4 regions of the Mesorhizobium sp. B2-3-11 genome follow, and region 1 is predicted to be linked to each of the others. Evidence: riboswitches for the same ligand, from Rfam matches in the RefSeq annotation. Region 1 holds a riboswitch; each other region holds the start of a gene.
The links. A riboswitch is a leader RNA that binds a small molecule or an ion and turns the genes downstream of it on or off. The one in region 1 is predicted to bind cobalamin.
Positions count from the first base shown of each region.

Region 2: linked by a shared signal. The riboswitch ahead of FJ960_RS26680 (CbtB domain-containing protein) and the one ahead of FJ960_RS18845 (DUF1636 family protein) in region 1 are both predicted to bind cobalamin.
Region 3: linked by a shared signal. The riboswitch ahead of FJ960_RS12340 (DUF1636 family protein) and the one ahead of FJ960_RS18845 (DUF1636 family protein) in region 1 are both predicted to bind cobalamin.
Region 4: linked by a shared signal. The riboswitch ahead of FJ960_RS20240 (aromatic ring-hydroxylating dioxygenase subunit alpha) and the one ahead of FJ960_RS18845 (DUF1636 family protein) in region 1 are both predicted to bind cobalamin.

Region 1 covers NZ_VFVS01000013.1:141,778-145,954, reverse strand. The annotation lists gene FJ960_RS18865 (NADH-quinone oxidoreductase subunit C) at 1-317, opposite strand, end outside; gene FJ960_RS18860 (NADH-quinone oxidoreductase subunit B) at 322-903, opposite strand; gene FJ960_RS18855 (NADH-quinone oxidoreductase subunit A) at 894-1,259, opposite strand; gene FJ960_RS18850 (winged helix-turn-helix domain-containing protein) at 1,595-2,794, shown strand; cobalamin riboswitch at 2,824-3,031, shown strand; gene FJ960_RS18845 (DUF1636 family protein) at 3,069-3,503, shown strand; gene cobW (cobalamin biosynthesis protein CobW) at 3,500-4,177, shown strand, end outside.
Region 2 covers NZ_VFVS01000026.1:1,959-6,135, forward strand. The annotation lists gene FJ960_RS26670 (MFS transporter) at 1-1,049, shown strand, start outside; gene FJ960_RS26675 (aromatic ring-hydroxylating dioxygenase subunit alpha) at 1,054-2,223, opposite strand; cobalamin riboswitch at 2,366-2,564, shown strand; gene FJ960_RS26680 (CbtB domain-containing protein) at 2,600-2,779, shown strand; gene FJ960_RS26685 (CbtA family protein) at 2,795-3,598, shown strand; gene cobU (bifunctional adenosylcobinamide kinase/adenosylcobinamide-phosphate guanylyltransferase) at 3,591-4,106, shown strand; gene cobO (cob(I)yrinic acid a,c-diamide adenosyltransferase) at 4,108-4,177, shown strand, end outside.
Region 3 covers NZ_VFVS01000007.1:144,313-148,489, reverse strand. The annotation lists gene FJ960_RS12350 (ABC transporter substrate-binding protein) at 1-766, opposite strand, end outside; gene FJ960_RS12345 (ABC transporter ATP-binding protein) at 813-1,601, opposite strand; gene FJ960_RS12340 (DUF1636 family protein) at 1,598-1,975, opposite strand; cobalamin riboswitch at 2,101-2,309, opposite strand; gene FJ960_RS12335 (LacI family DNA-binding transcriptional regulator) at 2,372-3,397, opposite strand; gene FJ960_RS12330 (Gfo/Idh/MocA family oxidoreductase) at 3,592-4,177, shown strand, end outside.
Region 4 covers NZ_VFVS01000015.1:79,871-84,047, forward strand. The annotation lists gene FJ960_RS20230 (hypothetical protein) at 1-339, opposite strand, end outside; gene FJ960_RS20235 (hybrid-cluster NAD(P)-dependent oxidoreductase) at 433-1,533, opposite strand; gene FJ960_RS20240 (aromatic ring-hydroxylating dioxygenase subunit alpha) at 1,598-2,845, opposite strand; cobalamin riboswitch at 2,960-3,162, opposite strand; gene FJ960_RS20245 (DUF680 domain-containing protein) at 3,655-3,861, shown strand; gene FJ960_RS20250 (DUF680 domain-containing protein) at 3,933-4,136, shown strand.

The DNA.
Region 1 (4,177 bases):
TAAACGCCGGTGATCGACGGCACCATCGTCTCTTCGTCGGCCTGCACCTTGACCCGGATGCGGACATTCTGTTTCGGCGACAGCAGATGGTAGACGACGTCGAAGCGCTTGGCCCGCGACGGATAGTCGGCGCCGCAGACATCGATGATCGAGATGAACTGGCAGCGCGCATCGTCGCGCAGGAAGGTCATCACTTCGACCAGGTCGCGCGGCTCGACATTGATAGAGAGCTCGCCATAGGCGAGCACCGCGTCATTGACGCGGCCGATCAGCTTCTCGCCGAGATAGGTCGACAGTTCGGTAAGGGATGCGGCCATGGATTTACCGTTCGATCGTGCCGGTGCGGCGGATTTTCTTCTGCAGCAGAAGAATGCCGTAGAGCAGGGCTTCGGCGCTCGGCGGGCAGCCGGGCACATAGATGTCGACCGGCACTACCCGGTCGCAGCCGCGCACCACCGAATAGGAATAGTGGTAATAGCCGCCGCCATTGGCGCAGGAGCCCATCGAGATGACGTAGCGCGGCTCCGGCATCTGGTCGTAGACCTTGCGCAGCGCCGGCGCCATCTTGTTGGTCAGCGTGCCGGCCACGATCATGATGTCGGACTGGCGCGGAGACGCGCGCGGCGCGACACCGAAGCGCTCCGAATCGTAGCGCGGCATCGAGGTGTGGATCATTTCGACCGCGCAGCACGCCAGACCGAAGGTCATGAACATCAGCGAACCGCTGCGCGCCCAGGTGATCAGCGCCTCGGTCGAGGTGACCAGAAAACCCTTGTCGGCAAGCTCGTTGTTGATTTCGAGGAAGAAGGGATCGTCCTCCCCCACCGGCTTGCCGGTGTTGGGATCAATGATACCCTTGGGCTTCGGCGCGACGAGGGTGCCTGAACTGTCGTTCAATCCCATTCCAGCGCTCCTTTTTTCCATTCATAGGCAAAGCCGATGGTCAGCACTGCCAAAAACACCATCATTGACCAGAAACCGAGCATGCCAATCTTCGAGAAGGACACCGCCCAGGGGAAGAGGAAGGCTACTTCCAGGTCGAAGATGATGAACAGGATCGACACCAGATAGAAGCGGATGTCGAATTTCATGCGGGCATCGTCGAACGAGTTGAATCCGCATTCATAGGCGGACAGCTTCTCGGGATCCGGGTTGCGGTAGGCTACCAGGAAGGGCGCAGCCAGCAGCGCCAGACCGACCACCAGCGCCACGCCGATAAACAGGACGATGGGCAGGTACGAACTGAGGAGTGCGTTCATGCAGCGGCTTTCCGTTGGCGCCAATCCACGTTGATTACAGCACCGGACCTTAATGCGGAAGCGTGACAGTTTAACCGCTGAACCGTTTTAAGGAGCCTATGCTGCAACGCGGCGAGGGTTAGCGCAGCACTTCCAGTGAAGCAAGTCAAACCTTGTTCAAAACACCGAGCTGGACGGCAATCCGGGAGAAACTGGTCCCATACGCTCCTGTTTGATTTCCTTCGCCATTTACTCCACTTTTCTCTCCTGACAGGGTTGCCGCCAAAACCCTGCTAGCATTGGCTGGAATCACGCCTCGCAACGACGCCAGACAGGTCCATCAGGGACGCATCCGCATGAAGGAAAAGATCTCGCTTGCCGCCGCCCGGCGCATCGCGCTCGCCGCTCAAGGGTTTCTCGATCCCCGCCCCGCCGGCACGCCCGACCGCCGCCACTTCGCCCGCGTTCTGTCCCGCACCGGCCTGCTGCAGATCGATTCCGTCAGTGCGGTGGTTCGCGCCCACTACATGCCGCTCTATTCGCGTCTTGGCCCCTATCCCCTCGCTTTGCTCGACAACGCCGCCGTGACCCGCAAGCGCACGGTCTTCGAATACTGGGCGCATGAGGCCTCGTTCCTGCCGATCGAGACCTACCCGCTGATGCGCTGGCGCATGCAGCGCGCCGAGCAAGGCGATGAAATGTATCTGGGGCTGGCCAAATGGGGCCGCGAGCACGCCGCCTACATAGAAGAGATCTACCGCGAGGTCGTCCAGCGCGGCCCGGTCGCCGCTTCTGCGCTGGAGGGCCAGAAAGGCTCCGGCGGCTGGTGGGGCTGGAGCCACGCCAAGCATGCCTTCGAATGGCTGTTCTGGGCCGGGCGCATCACCACGGCGCACCGGCGCGGCTTCGAGCGCTTCTACGACCTGCCGGAGCGCGTGCTGCCGCAGGCGATTCTCGACCTGCCAGTACCGGCCGCCGAGGACGCGCATCGTGAATTGCTGCGCATCTCCGCCCGCGCCCACGGCATCGCGACATCAGGCGACCTGCGCGACTATTTTCGACTCTCCCCCGCCGACATGAAAGGCCGGCTGGAGGAACTGGTCGAACTCGGCGAGTTGCTGCCGGTCCGCGTCGAGGGCTGGGACAAGCCGGCTTACCTCTATAGGGACGCGCGATTGCCACGCAAGATCGAGGCCCGCGCCCTGCTGGCGCCGTTCGATCCCGTTGTCTTCGAGCGCTCGCGCTCAGAGCGGCTGTTCAGTTTTCACTACCGGATCGAGATCTACACGCCGGCCGACAAGCGCCAATACGGCTATTATGTCCTGCCCTTCCTGCTCGGCGACAGGATCGTGGCGCGCGTCGACCTCAAGGCAGACCGGCCGGCAAGTGTCCTGCGTGCCCATGCTGCTTACGCCGAGCCCGGCGCACCGCCCGATACCGCCGCTCAGCTCTTCGAGGAATTGAAGCAGATGCAGGGCTGGCTTGGCCTCGAACGCATCGAAGTGACGCCTGCCGGCGACCTGGGCCCGGCGCTGTCCGACATCGCGGTGTCGTAAGCTCGCGTTGACACCGCTGCCCGCAAGAGCCTAAATCGGATCCAGACGGTCTCCTCTCGGCAAAGGGAGGAGCCAAGAGGGAATGCGGTGCGGGATTGAAAATCCCAAATCCGCGGCTGTCCCCGCAACTGTGAGCGAAGAGCCAAGGCCGAAAGCCACTGGGATTGTCCCGGGAAGGCGGCTACCCAAGGCGATGACCCGCGAGCCAGGAGACCTGCCGTCTGGAATGCAAGTATCCGATCGCCCGGCGGGTTTTCCGGGCAAGGAGCCTGATTTGGATCGCGACAGCAGTTTTTCGGCTGAAACAATGGACATTTCGTCCGGCGAGGATGATTCCCTGGCCGGCATCACTGTCATCGTCTGCGCCTCCTGTCGCGACGAGAGCGGCTCCGACGCCCGTCCCCGGGCCGGCGAACTTTTGGCCGAAGATACGCGCCAAGCCGCCTCGGGCGACAACATCCGCATCCGCACCGTCGAATGCCTCGGCAATTGCAAACGTCGACTGAGCGCCGCGATCCTGCGTGACGGCTGCTGGAGCTATGTATTCGGCGATCTGACCACGACCAGCGGCGCCGATCTCGTCACTGGCGCGAAACTCTTCGCCACCACCAGCGACGGCCTCATTCCCTGGCGGGGCCGGCCCGATAGCCTCAAGCGCGGCCTCGTGGCCCGCATCCCTCCCCTCGACATGCTGAAAGACTTGATATGACCGCATCCGTTTCCCGCGTTCCCTGCACCGTCGTCACCGGCTTCCTCGGCGCCGGCAAGACGACCCTGGTCCGCCATCTCCTGGAAAACGCCGGCGGCAAGCGTATCGCGATCATTGTCAACGAATTCGGTGACATCGGCATCGACGGCGAAATCCTGAAAGGCTGTGGCATCGACACCTGCCCAGAGGAAAACATCGTCGAGTTGGCCAATGGCTGCATCTGCTGCACCGTCGCCGACGATTTCGTGCCGGCGCTCGACCAGATCCTGTCGCTGACGCCGAAGGTCGACCATATCCTGATCGAAACCTCGGGCCTCGCTTTGCCCAAGCCGCTGGTCCAGGCTTTCCAGTGGCCGACAGTGAAGAGCCGGGTGACCGTCGACGGCGTCATCGCCGTGGTCGACGGTCCCGCACTTGCCGAAGGCCGCGTCGCCAACGACATGGACGCCCTGCAGGCGCAGCGCGCGCAGGATGAGAGCCTCGACCATGACGACCCGGTCGAGGAAGTGTTCGAGGACCAGATCGCCTGCGCCGACCTGATCATCCTGTCGAAGAGCGACTTGATGGATGCCGCCGGCTCGGCCCGCGCCAACGCCATCATCAACGAACACTCCGCCCGCGCCGTGAAGATCGTGCCGACGTCTCATGGCAAGGTCGATCCCTCGGTGCTGCTC
Region 2 (4,177 bases), on a different contig from region 1:
AGCAGATCGTCTCGATCCTCTACACCGTCGTATCCATGCTCGGCCTGTCGGTGACCTTGTTCATGCCGATGCTGATCCGCCGCTTCGCGCGGCGCTGGGTCTACACGGCAGGCGCCTGCCTGCTCGCCATCGGCTCGCTGTTCTTCGTCACCCACACGCTCGCTGGACAACTCGCCGGCATGCTGTGCCGCGTCATGGGCGCCAGTGCGCTGTCGATCACACTCAACCTCTACATCATGGACCACATCCGCAAGACCGACTTCATGCAGGCCGAATCGCTGCGCATGGCGTGGTCGATGGTTGCCTGGACGGGCGGGCCGACGCTTGGCATTTTCCTTTATGCGCATTTCGGCATCTATGCCGCGCATGGCGCGGTGGCGGTTTTCGCCATGGCTTTGCTAGCGCTGTTCTGGACCTACCGGCTGGGCGACAACCCGTCGATCCGCCCGGGCAAGACGCGGCCGGCAAATCCGCTCGCCAACATCGGCCGCTTCGTGGCGCAGCCAAGGCTCAGGCTCGCCTGGCTGATCGCCTTCGGCCGGTCGTGCTTCTGGACGACGTTCTTCGTCTATGGACCGCTGTTCATGGTGATCACCGGCGAGGGTGAACTGGCGGGCGGCCTGCTGGTCTCGGCCGGCAATGCGCTGCTGTTCATGGCGATCTTCTGGGGCAAGGCAGGAAAACGCTTTGGCGGCCGACGCACCATGACGTTTGCCTATTTCGCCATGTCGGCGTCGCTGCTGGCGGCGGGCACGGTCGGAGCGGCAGAGCCGTTGCTGACCGGCGCCTTCCTGTTGTGCGGCGCTTTCTTCACCATCGCGCTCGACGCGCTGGGCTCGACCGCCTTCATGCGCTCGGTGCGCTTCTATGAACGCGCGCAGATGGCGGCGGTCTACCGCACCTATCTCGACTTTTCCGAATTGACGCCGCCGCTGGTCTATTCGGTGGTGCTGGCCTTCTTCGGATTGGGATCGGTGTTCGTCACGCTCGGCCTGCTGGCGGCGTTTTGTGGCCTCATGACCTGGCGCTACCTGCCTAAATCCCTCTAAAAAATCAGAGCGAAAGCTCAGCATGGCGCTCGCGCACCCAATTGTGGAAGCGGTGCAGCTCATATTCCTCGGGCATCAGCACGCCGGCTGTATGACGCATCGAGCGCAGGCCCTTCTGGTTGACCTCGCAGATCGCGGCATCCTCCTCCAGCACCTGTGTGCCGAAGGCGACGATGTTGTCGATATCGGTGGCGGCGAGCGCCTCGGGCGAGAACAGCCATTCGGCGGTCAATTCGGTCTGTTCGGGACCGAGCGGCACCAGCCGCACGGTCCTGACATAGTCGACATGGCCGACGATGAACATCGAGGGCAGGCTGGTGGCGTAGGTCTGGCCGGCGGTGCGTTCCGCCTGCGTCAAGCCGGGGAAAACCGGCCCATGCGTCTGCCCATCACGCGACCATGTTTCAGCCCCGGCGCGCAGGCCGCCGGAGAATTCCGGCGCATCATTGTCTGCATGGCGCGTCCATTCGGGATCGTCATGCCGGCTCATCAGGCCGCGGCCATAGATCGGCACCAGCCGCGACAGGTCCTTGTGGACGCCCGGGCAGTGCAGGCACTCGTTGAAGTTTTCCCAGAAAATCTTCCAGTTGCAGTTCATCACCTTGCGCAGCACATGGCCTGACACCAGCGTGTCCAGCGGCCAGTTGCCGAGGTCGCCGGAGGCCGGGTCGAAGGATGACTGCACTGAGCCGGCGGCATCTTCAGCAAGATTGACGAAGACGAAGCCCCGCCGCACCGAGAGTACAACGCGGTAAAGCGGGTGGTCGGCCTCGTCGAAGCCGTCAGGCAGCGATTTCGACGGTACACGCACCAGATCGCCACGCAGCGAATAGGACCAGGCATGGTACGGGCAGGTGATCAGCCGCGCCTTCAGGCGTCCTTCGCTTTCCTGGCAAAGCTGCGAACCGCGATGCCGGCACGTGTTGTGGAAGGCATGCAACTCGCCGGCGTCGTCGCGCAGCACAAGGATTTCCTGCGTACCGACGCGGAAGGTGCGGAATGCCAAAGGCTGGGCAAGGTCGGTCTCGCGGCAGACGAGCAGCCAATTTCTGTACCAGATGGCATCGAGATCACGCTGATAGTTCTCCTGGTCCCAATAGGCCGATGACGGCAGCGTCGGCTCGGTTCGGGTCAGGCCGTTATAGGGCTCGCGCTCGCTGGCATTGGGCTGCATGGCTGGCTTCCTGTGAGGGTTGCGAGCCGACACCCGACTAGAAAATTTGTCAATCAGGACGGGATGGAGCGGCTTCGCCGATACGACGCTCCTGCGCTGGCGACTGTCGGAATTTGGTTTGCCGCGCGCGGCAAATTTCCCTATAGTCACCAACGTCGTCGGTTCCTTTTTGGAGCCAAGAGGGAATGCGGTGCGGACAGGAATTCCTGTCCAATGCCGTGGCTGCCCCCGCAACTGTGTGCGGTAGTCCTCTCCATATGCCACTGAGGGTTTTCCTCGGGAAGGTGGGGAAGGGCGCTTATCCGCGAGCCAGGAGACCTGCCGGCGACAGGAAACTGACTTCGATGCCCTCGGGTGGAGGGCGAAAGGACAAGACATGACTACCGCTTCCGTCTCCCTCGGCGCCTCCGTCTCCTCGCAGTCGCGCTTCATGCAGCTCGCGCTCGCGGCGCTGCTCGGCATGTTCGTCGTCGGCTTTGTCGGTTTCTCGCATATCGATGCGGTCCACAATGCCGCCCACGACTATCGCCACTCGATGGCGTTTCCCTGCCACTAACGAGGATCTGACATCATGAATCTGTTTCGCAACGTCGTGTTCGTCGCGGCGATCGCGGGGCTCGTGGCGGGTGTCGTTCTCGCCTGCATGCAGGCCTATGCGACAGTGCCGCTGATCCTCAAGGCGGAAGTCTACGAACAGGCCGGCGGCGGCCATCACCATGACCACGCGGCTGCACCGGCGGCGAGCAACGATGCGGTGAGCACGGTCGCGCCCGCTGGGAATGCGATGAGTTCTGCCGCGCCAGCACCCGCCGAAGTCACGGCACCGGCGGAGGAAGATGAAGGCTGGGCGCCGGCCGACGGTGTCGAGCGTTTTGCCTTCAGCGTGGTTGCCAATATCGTCACCGGCATCGGTTTCGCGCTGGTCCTGGTCGCGATTTCCGAGTTTGCCGGCGGCGTCGGCAATTGGCGCCAGGGCGTATTCTGGGGGCTGGCCGGCTTTGCCGTGTTCACGCTGGCACCAGGCCTCGGCCTGCAGCCGGAACTGCCGGCGATGCCGGCGGCCGATCTGCTTGCGCGCCAGATCTGGTGGACGGCAACGGCCGCGGCGACCGCTATCGGCCTTGGCCTGATCGTGTTTCGCAGATCGCTGCCATTGACCATCTTCGCCGTCTTGCTGATCGTCGTCCCGCATATCGTCGGCGCGCCGCAGCCCGACAGTTTCGAGACGCCTATCCCGGAAGGCCTGCACCATCAGTTCGTGGTGGCGGTGACGGTGACCAATCTGGTGTTCTGGCTGGTGCTCGGCGCGGTCGTGGGCGTGGTGCGCAGGCGCTTCACCGGCACGGCGACCAGCTTGCGCGACAGCTTTGCCTGACCGCGGCAAGCTGACTTTCATCATCGGTGGCGCGCGCTCCGGAAAGAGCGCGCACGCCGAAACCCTGGTGACGGCATTCCCCCCGCCATGGGCGTATGTCGCCACGGCGCAAACCTATGACGATGAGATGCGCGAGCGCATCGCGGTGCACCGCTCGCGGCGCGGTGAGGGCTGGTCGACCATCGATGCGTCAATCGACCTTGCCGAAGCGCTGGAGGCCTTGCCGGATGATCGGCCGGTGCTTGTCGACTGCCTGACGCTATGGCTGACCAATCACATGCTGGCCGATTACGACGTCGAGGCGGAGTGCCGACGGCTCGCCGACGTGCTGTCGCGGCCGCGCGGACCGTGGTTCGTGGTGTCGAACGAGGTCGGGCAAGGCATCGTGCCCGACAATGCGCTGGCGCGGCGTTTTCGCGACGACGCCGGCCGGCTCAACCAGCGGGTCGCCGCGGTTGCCGACACGGTGCTGCTGATGGTGGCGGGGCTACCGCTCAAGGTGAAGTGAAATGACCGATATCGACGACAAGGATGAAGAGCGCCATCGCGCCAAGATGGCCAAGCGCAAGGCGGTGCAGG
Region 3 (4,177 bases), on a different contig from region 1:
GATAATCGAGCAGGATGAGGAATTGCGGATTGCGCGCCGCCACCGTCTCCCAGTCCGCGTTGCCCCAGCTCGTGTCCATGTCGGCCATGATGTTGTCGCCGCCGGCCGCCGATATCATGGCGCTGGGGATGGCGAACTTTCCCGCGGTAAACGGCTTGTCCTCGCCGGAATCGTAAAGGAACACGCGTGTTCCCTTGGCGATGCCGACCCTGGCGATGATATCGGCGAGTTGCGCCTTCCAGCCGGAGACAAGCTTCTCTGCTTCTGCTTCCTTGCCGAAGATCTTGCCCAGCTTTTCGACGTCGCCATAGAGCAGGTCCATGGAGGCGGCCGGGCGGCTCCTGTCGAGATGGACGCAGCTTTCGGTCAGCACCAGCGTCTTGATGCCGTGCGGAGCGAGCGTGTCGGGGGTCACGTCGCCGCCTGGCTTCATGCCGTAGTACCAGCCTGCGAAGAAGAAGTCGGGCTCGACGGCGAGGAGATTCTCCAGCGTCGGATATTTCGGTGCCAGTTCGGGAATGGAACCCTGCTCTGCCTTGAAGTCAGGGCCGACTTTATACCATCCGGTGATACCGGTCAGGCCGACAATCGACGGCTGCAGCTTCAGCGCGAAGACCATCTCGGCCATGTTGAGATCATGGATGACGGCGCGCTTTGGCGGCGCGTCGAAGGTCAGCGGCTTGCCGCAGCTGTCGACGGTCACGGGGAAGGCAAAGGCCGTCGAGGCCAGCAACGAGAAGACTAGGGACAGGGCGAGGCGTTTCACGGACTTTGCTCCTTGGTTGAACCGTGTCGGATAAGGATGGATTTGGTCAGGACGGCGGTGCGGCGCGGTTCGGAAGCTCGAACACCGTCAGTTCGCGGTCCTCGGTGGGATGGCGCAGGCGAAACACGTCGATGCCGAAAATCTCGCGGATCAGCTGTTGCGTCAGCGCCTCGTGCGGCGGCGCCAGCGCATGCAGCCGGGCCTCGTTCATCACCGCCACCTTGGTGGCGAAGGGTGCCACCAGCGTCAGATCGTGCAGCACCGCGATCACGGTCATGCCGAAGCCGGCCACCAGTTCGAGCAGTTCCGCGCGGGCGCGCGGATCGAGGTGGTTGGTCGGCTCGTCGAGGAACAGGATTTTGGGCTTCTGCGCGATGGCGCGTGCAAGCTGGGCGCGTTGGCGTTCGCCACCAGACAGCGAGCCGATAGTCCGGTCGAGCAGCGGCAACAGGCCGGTCCGCCGCAGCGCATCCACGACAATGTCGCGTTCCTCGCCGCGGCGCCTCAGGCCGGCATGCGGGACGCGGCCAAGCTCGACATAATCGATCACCGCCAGCCGTGGGTCCGGCTGGTCTGTCTGGCCCACGACGGCGATATGCAGGGCCCGTTCGGCGGGTGAAATCCTGTCCAGGCGTCGCCCGCCAAGCTTCACCTCCCCCGAGCTTGGCCTGAGCATGCCGGACAACATGCGCAGCAGCGTGGTCTTGCCGGCGCCGTTGGGGCCAATGATGGCGAGGCGGTCGCCTGACGTCACCGACAGGCTGACCGCATGGATCAAATGCCGGCCATTCGCCATCGCGCCCAAGTCGCGCGCATCGAGAAGCGGCGCTGTCACCGATTGCCATCCGCCAGCTTGCCGGGTCCCGGGATGCGAGCCAGCGTCTTGCCGGCCAGGCGCGGCGGACGTTGTCCGGAATTGCACCAGCCGTCGGGAAGCGAGGCGTAGAGCCTGGCAAACCGCACGAGATCGGCAGCGTCTGCCTGCGCGTCGATCGACCCGAAGAGATAGGCGGCCTTGCCTTCCGCCTGGAAAGCCGCCGCCAGGGGACGTGCGCAACCCGCCATGCAAGCCACGCCCTCGACCGTGAAACCAAGCGCCACGTCAGGCTGGGCCGAGAGGCGGGAGCGCAACTCGGTGCACAAACCTTCGCCCGACCTGGCGCCGGTCGGCACGTCGCGGCAAAGGGTGCACACGATGATCTGGTGCATAGGCCCGGGGTGAATACGATCGATTGCGCCGTCCAACTTCCCGTCACTTTCAAAACTGGCGACGGAAGGATGTTGGTCGACCGGCCGACAAGACCGATTTCCACGTTTCCTCCCGGCACACCCCGTCCGGTCAACTCAGTGATGGCAGGTCTCCTGGCTCACGGGTCTCTGCGCAATCCTGCCTTCCCAGCCTTGCCGGCCAGTGGCGTTCCGGATCTTGCTCGCCGCTTACAGTTGCGGGGGCAGCCGCGGCCTCGACCCCAAATCGGATCTCACCGCGTTCCCTTTTCACCCCCCGCCTTTCGGCTCGGGGACCATCACGAGTCGCAGCCTAGGCCGCGCGCGGCGGCGAGGCAAGGCGATCGTTTGTTCTGCTATAACATAACCAACAAATGGTCAATCGCTGTCGCGGGCGATCAGTTCCAGCGGCCAGACCTCCCTGATGGTCTCTGGCCCGGCGGCCCCCGCAAAAGCCGGCAGCGACGCCAGCAGCATTTCGGCGAGCCGCCGTCCCATCGGCTGCAGCGCCGGGCGGAAAGCAGTCAGCGCCGGCGAGAAGTAGCGGCAGAGCGGCGTATCGACGATCACGGTCACCGCCATGTCGTGACCGGGCTTGATGCCCATCTCGGCCAGCGCCTTGCAGCCGCCAAGCGCCATTGCGTCATTGTTGAAGATAATGGCGGTCGGCGGGTCCTTGCGGCGCATCACGTGCGGTGTCACTTCGTAGCCACCGGCCTCATTGATGAAGCCGTCGGCAATCAGGCCGGGATCGACGGCGATGCCATGCCGGCGCAAGGCCTTGCGGTAGCCGTCGAGGAACAGATAGCCGAAATTCAGATCGAGCGATGGGCGGATGGCGGCGATTCGGCGATGGCCGCGTGCCACCAGCCGATCGACCGCGTCGGCGCCTGCTTTTTCGAAATCGAGATCGAGCGAGGGGTAGGCCTTGTCGCCGGAGCGGCTGCGGCCGAGCGTGGCGAAGGGGAAGCCGGCCTGGGTCAGATAGTCGATGCGCTCATCCTCGCGCCGCGTCCAGGCCAGCACAACCGCGTCGGCACGGCGCGTCTCGACGACACGCCGCAGGCGCTCCTGCTGATAGTCGCCCGGCGCGCCCATCACCACGATGAGATCCAGCCCGCTTTCGGCGAGCCGGCCCTGCAATCCAGTCAGGAACGGAATGAAGAAAGGCTCGCCGTATTCCTGGTCGCCCGGATGCGGCTGCAGCATGAAGGCGATCGAGTGGGTAGCGCCTTGCCTGAGACTGCGACCGGACTGGTTCGGCGAATAGTTGAGAGCCCTGGCCGCCTCGAGAACGCGCTGGCGTGTGTCGGCATTGACGTCGGCGCGGCCGTTGAGGGCGCGCGACACCGTGCCGATCGAAATGTTCAGGTGACGGGCAAGGTCGTGAATGCTGGACGCCAAGTGACTGTTCTCCCCCTTGCTTGGCTAGCACCGGTGGCCGCCCGGGCCAAGGCGCAACGACGATTTTCATGGGCGGCCGATTGACATTCTACGCCTTCGGGTGTGTTGTCGTAAACGTTTACGGAAAAACGTTTACGGTCACGCCGTGAACGCCGGGACGATCGGCCTGGAGGGGCCGAGAGGAGGAGCGCTGGATGATCGACGCCGTACTGGTCGGCTGCGGAGCGATGAGCAAGGCCTGGCTCGATGCCGCGCGGCAAATCGACGGGCTCGCCATTGTCGGCCTTGTCGATCTCGATGCCGACAGAGCAAAGGCCAGGGCTCGCGAATACGACCTTGGTAGTGCCGTCATCGGCACCAGTCTCGACGCCGTGCTTGACCAGACCCGACCGCAAGCGGTCTTCGATGTGGTGGTTCCCGCCGCCCGGCGCGACGTTGCGTTTTCCGCCTTTGCCCATCATTGCCATCTGCTGACGGAAAAGCCGCTCGCCGATAGCCCGGAGAATGCCCGCGCCATCGTCGAGGCCGCCCGCCAGGCCGGGCGCATCCATGCCGTCGTCCAAAACCGCCGCTATGTCGCCGATGTCAGGCGCATCCGGAGATTTCTGGACTCCGGCGCCATCGGCAAGCCGACCAGCATCCACGCCGACTTTTTCGTCGCACCACATTTCGGCGGTTTTCGCGAGGAGATGGCCCATGTGCTGCTGCTCGACATGGCGATCCACACATTCGACGCCGCCCGTTACATGGTCAATGGCGAGCCGGCCGGCGTCCATTGCC
Region 4 (4,177 bases), on a different contig from region 1:
AAAGCCGCGCGACAGCCAGGCCAGCCTGCCGAAATCGGTTCGCGGCTTGGCCTGCAGCACCGCCGACCAGCGCGAAAGGCCGGTGAGGTCGGCCATGTCAAGCACGCGCGCCAGCACCCTGTCCGGCACCGCCGCGCCAATATCGAGCGCGAGGTAGGAGAGCGCCACCGCCGCGGCCACGGCAAGGCCACGCCTGGCGACAACGTCGAGGAACACGTCCCAGTCGACATCGCCGGCGCGAATGGCTACAGCGCAATCGACCAGCCAATCGCTGTGCGTGTGGGCGTCGAGCCCGCCATGCGCGATGGCGAGCGCGATGCGGTCCGCAGGCGACGGCACCAGCACGCCGACGCCGCTGAATTCGGCCGCCGCCGCTCGCCGCCAGATCCCTGGTCGTCCTCGTCGCTTTGCTGCGAACCGTCATAGGGCGGATCAAGCCTCGATTTCCAGTGCCGACAGTGGCTTTGAACAGCAGGCCAGGATGAAGCCATCATCGATCTCGTGATCGAGGATGCCGCCATTGTGGCTCATCTCGACGCTGCCGGAGACTTTCTTCACCTTGCAAGTTCCGCACAGGCCGAATTCGCAGGCCGCCGGTATCCGCACGCCCGAAGCACGCGCCGTCTGCAGCACGGTCTGGCCGGCGACACAGTCGGCGTCGACGTCCGAAAGCGCGAAGCGGATCGGCGTTGCGGCTTCGACGGGGACAGCCACACCGTCCTGCGCCGGCGCCGCGAATGGCGCCGGGATTTCCTCAACGGTCGGCGCGGCAAAGCTCTCCTGATGGTACTTTGCCATGTCGAAGCCGGCGGCTTCGAGCATGCCGCGCACGGCGCGCATGAAGGGATCGGGGCCGCAGCAGAAGATTTCGCGTTCGCGGAAATCGGGCGCCAGCAGTGGCAGCCGGATAGCGTCGATGCGGCCCATATGGCCATACCAGCCCTCGCGGCTCGACCGTTCCTCGATCATGAAGCCGAGCGACAGGCCCGGCATGTGGCCGCCGAGCAGCTCCAGCTCCTTGCGGAAGATGATCTCTTCCGGGCGCCGCGCGCAGTTGACGAAGCCGACATCGGTCCATGGCGCGCAGTCGTTCAGCCAGCGCAGCATCGACATCATCGGCGTCACGCCGGAACCGGCCGAGATGAACAGATATTTCGCCGCCGGATGGCTGTGCAGTGAAAAGTCGCCGCCTGGTCCATAGGCCTTGACGTGCGAGCCGGGTGCCAGGTGATCGAACATCCAGCGTGTGCCAATGCTGCCCACCTGCGCCTTCACCGTCACCGCGATCGAGAATGGCCGCGACGGTGACGATGACAGCGTATAGGTGCGCATCAGCGGCCCGTCCGGTGTCGGCAATTCCAGCGCCACGAACTGGCCCGGCTTGTAGCGGAACCAGGTCTGGTTGTCGGAGCGGAAGGTGAAGGTCTTCACGTCGGGCGCCTCGTCGGTGACGCCGGTCACTTCCAGCACCTGCAGCCTGTCGTTCCAGGGCGCCATCTGGTCGAGATGGCGATAGAGGCCGAGGTCCGTCATCGCATTCATCCTCTTGTCCCTTTTGTTCTGCGCATGCCCAAAACCGCCGTCTTTAGCGATATGCCTAGGCAACGCTGCGCAGGGCCGGCCGGCCGCCTTCGGCAAGCCGTGGCCCGATGAAGGACGCGTACCACTCGACGAACTGGATCACGCCGCCCTCATGCAGCTCCGAATAGGGGCCTGGCTCGTAGGCCGGCGACAGGATGCCGAAGGCGTTTTCCTCGACGATGCGGCGATCCTGGTCGTTGGTCTCGGTCCAGACATGGGTGAGTTCTGCGAGATCGTAATCGACGCCCTCGACCGCATCCTTATGCACCAGCCATTTGGTCGTCACCGCCGTTTCCGTGGCGCTGATCGGCAGCACCCGGAAGGTGACGGCGTGGTCGCCCAGGATGTGGTTCCAGGTCGTCGGATAGTGGTAAAGCAGCAACGAACCGATGCGGTTGGTTGAAACGCTGTCGGAAAGGTTCCTCTCGACCGCGCGCTTTCCCGTCATCGTATAGCTGACGGCATCGCGCAGCAGCGGTGCGCGGGTCGCGCGATACTGGCCGGCCGGATCGATGCGGAACTTGCTCGGCAGGCCGGCCGCTTCGCATTTCGCCCAGTGCGCCAGCATCTCCGGATCGCTGTCGGCGCCTTGCACGCCGGTCACCGTCGGTGCTTCCGGGAAGGTCTTGCAGAGTTCGGGATGATTGCCGGCGCAATGATAGCATTCGCGGTTGTTTTCCCAGACCAGCTTCCAGTTGCCCTTCTCGATGATGGTGCTCTCGAAGGCGACTTTTGCCTCACACAGCCGGTGCGGCAAAAGGTAGGGCTCGATCATCACCCGCATCGGCGCGAAGTCGGCTGGCTCCTTGGCCAGGCAGATGAAGACATAGCCGGCGACGCTTTCGCAGGCGACCGGCTTCAGCCCGAACTGGCTCTTGTCGAACCCATCGGCCATCTGGCGGGCGAACAGCAGCCGGCCGTCGAGCTCGTAGGTCCATTGGTGATAGGGACAGACCAGCTTGGCGGCCGTGCCCTTGTCGGAATTGCAGACGCGGCTGCCGCGATGGCGGCAGGAATTGTGGAAGGCGTTGATCTTGCCCTGCTGATCGCGCACCAGCACGACCGGATAATCGCCGATCTGCACGGTGATGAAGCTGCCCGGCTTGGGCAATTCGCAATCATGGCCGATGAACAGCCAGTCGCGATACCAGATCAACTCCATGTCCAGCTTGAAGTAGTCCGGGTCGGTGTAAAAAGGCTGTTCCAGCGAAAAGTCTTGTCTGCGGCTGCTCAAGAGCCTCAGCATGTCGTTGCGCGCGTCCATGTCCTGTCCTCAGTTTCAAGGACTGAACTGGTGGTGATTGAGGAAGGACTGGGCGCAGATCGGCGAAAAGCCGGACAAACACCATCCGCCTCTTGACCGCCCACCGCGATCAGTCGAGTTCTAGCGATCTCGGGCTGGTTTCCGGGCTCTGGAGTTGTCCTTGCGGACCATCGCGACACCTTCCCAGGCTTTAGCCCAGTGGTCTCCCGTTGCGACTTGAACTCCACCACCGTTGCGGGGGCAGCGCCGGAATCTGACCGGCTTCCCAATTCTCCGCTCCGTCGTCACGCAGCGGCACCTGAGATGCCTGATCTAATCACGACAGGCTTTGCGACATCGGCACGAAAGCGACATCGCATCCATGCGGCGCGACACGCATGCTGGATCGTCATGACAGGCTTGTAGCCGTTGGAATCGCCTTCTGCCGCCAAGCCGCGCCGGCACCGTCTTCGACCCCTTTGCCGGCAGCAAATAGGTTAACAGTTTCAAAAAGTGACTATTAGAGGAGTCTAAAATCGAACCGAACGGTTCGTTTCTGTTGACGGTGCGTGCAAGATGCTGTGAACGCCGAGCCTCCGACACAGTTGGTGATCAGGATGCTGTTTCAAGGTAACCAGCTGATATCACAAGAGAAAATAAGAGATGCGGAAAGCGCTGGTACAATTTCAAGTGGTGGAGTCATGGTCCACGCTGAACAACTTCGTGATTGGAAACGGCAAGGGTGCTCTCCCACATCGGGGCTGTCCGAACGACGCGATTTAATCCCAAGACACGCCGCTAGATGGACGGAAAAATACTGGAGTACCAAAATGAAAAAGATCATTCTCACTGCCGCCGCCCTTCTGGCTGTTTCCGGCAGCGCCTTCGCTGGTAGCGACAATTACGGTTCGAACGGCGCCAACCAGCCTGCTGCCGCGGTGGACAGCTCGTACACCGCTTCCACCTCCACCAAGACGTCGGAGCCGGGTGCTCAAACGCCTGCTCAGGGCAGCGATCGCAACCTCTTCGGCCGCTAACGGCCTGTCCCCACGGACGGCGGGCTTGCCCGCCGATCCGGTAGAATTCAAGAAATTCAGGAGTGTCTAAAATGAACAAGATCCTTATTGCCGCCGCCGCCGTTCTGGCCATTTCCGGCAGCGCTTTTGCCAGCGACAACTATGGCTCCAACGGTGCCAACCAGCCTGCCGCCGCGGTGGACAACTCGTACACCGCGTCGGTCGACAAGTCGGCTCCTGCCAGCCAGGAGCCCGTCCAGCACGGCGCCGATCGCAACCTGTTCGGCAACAACTAACATCTCTTCAAGCAAGGACGGCGCGCTCAGCCCGCCCCTTG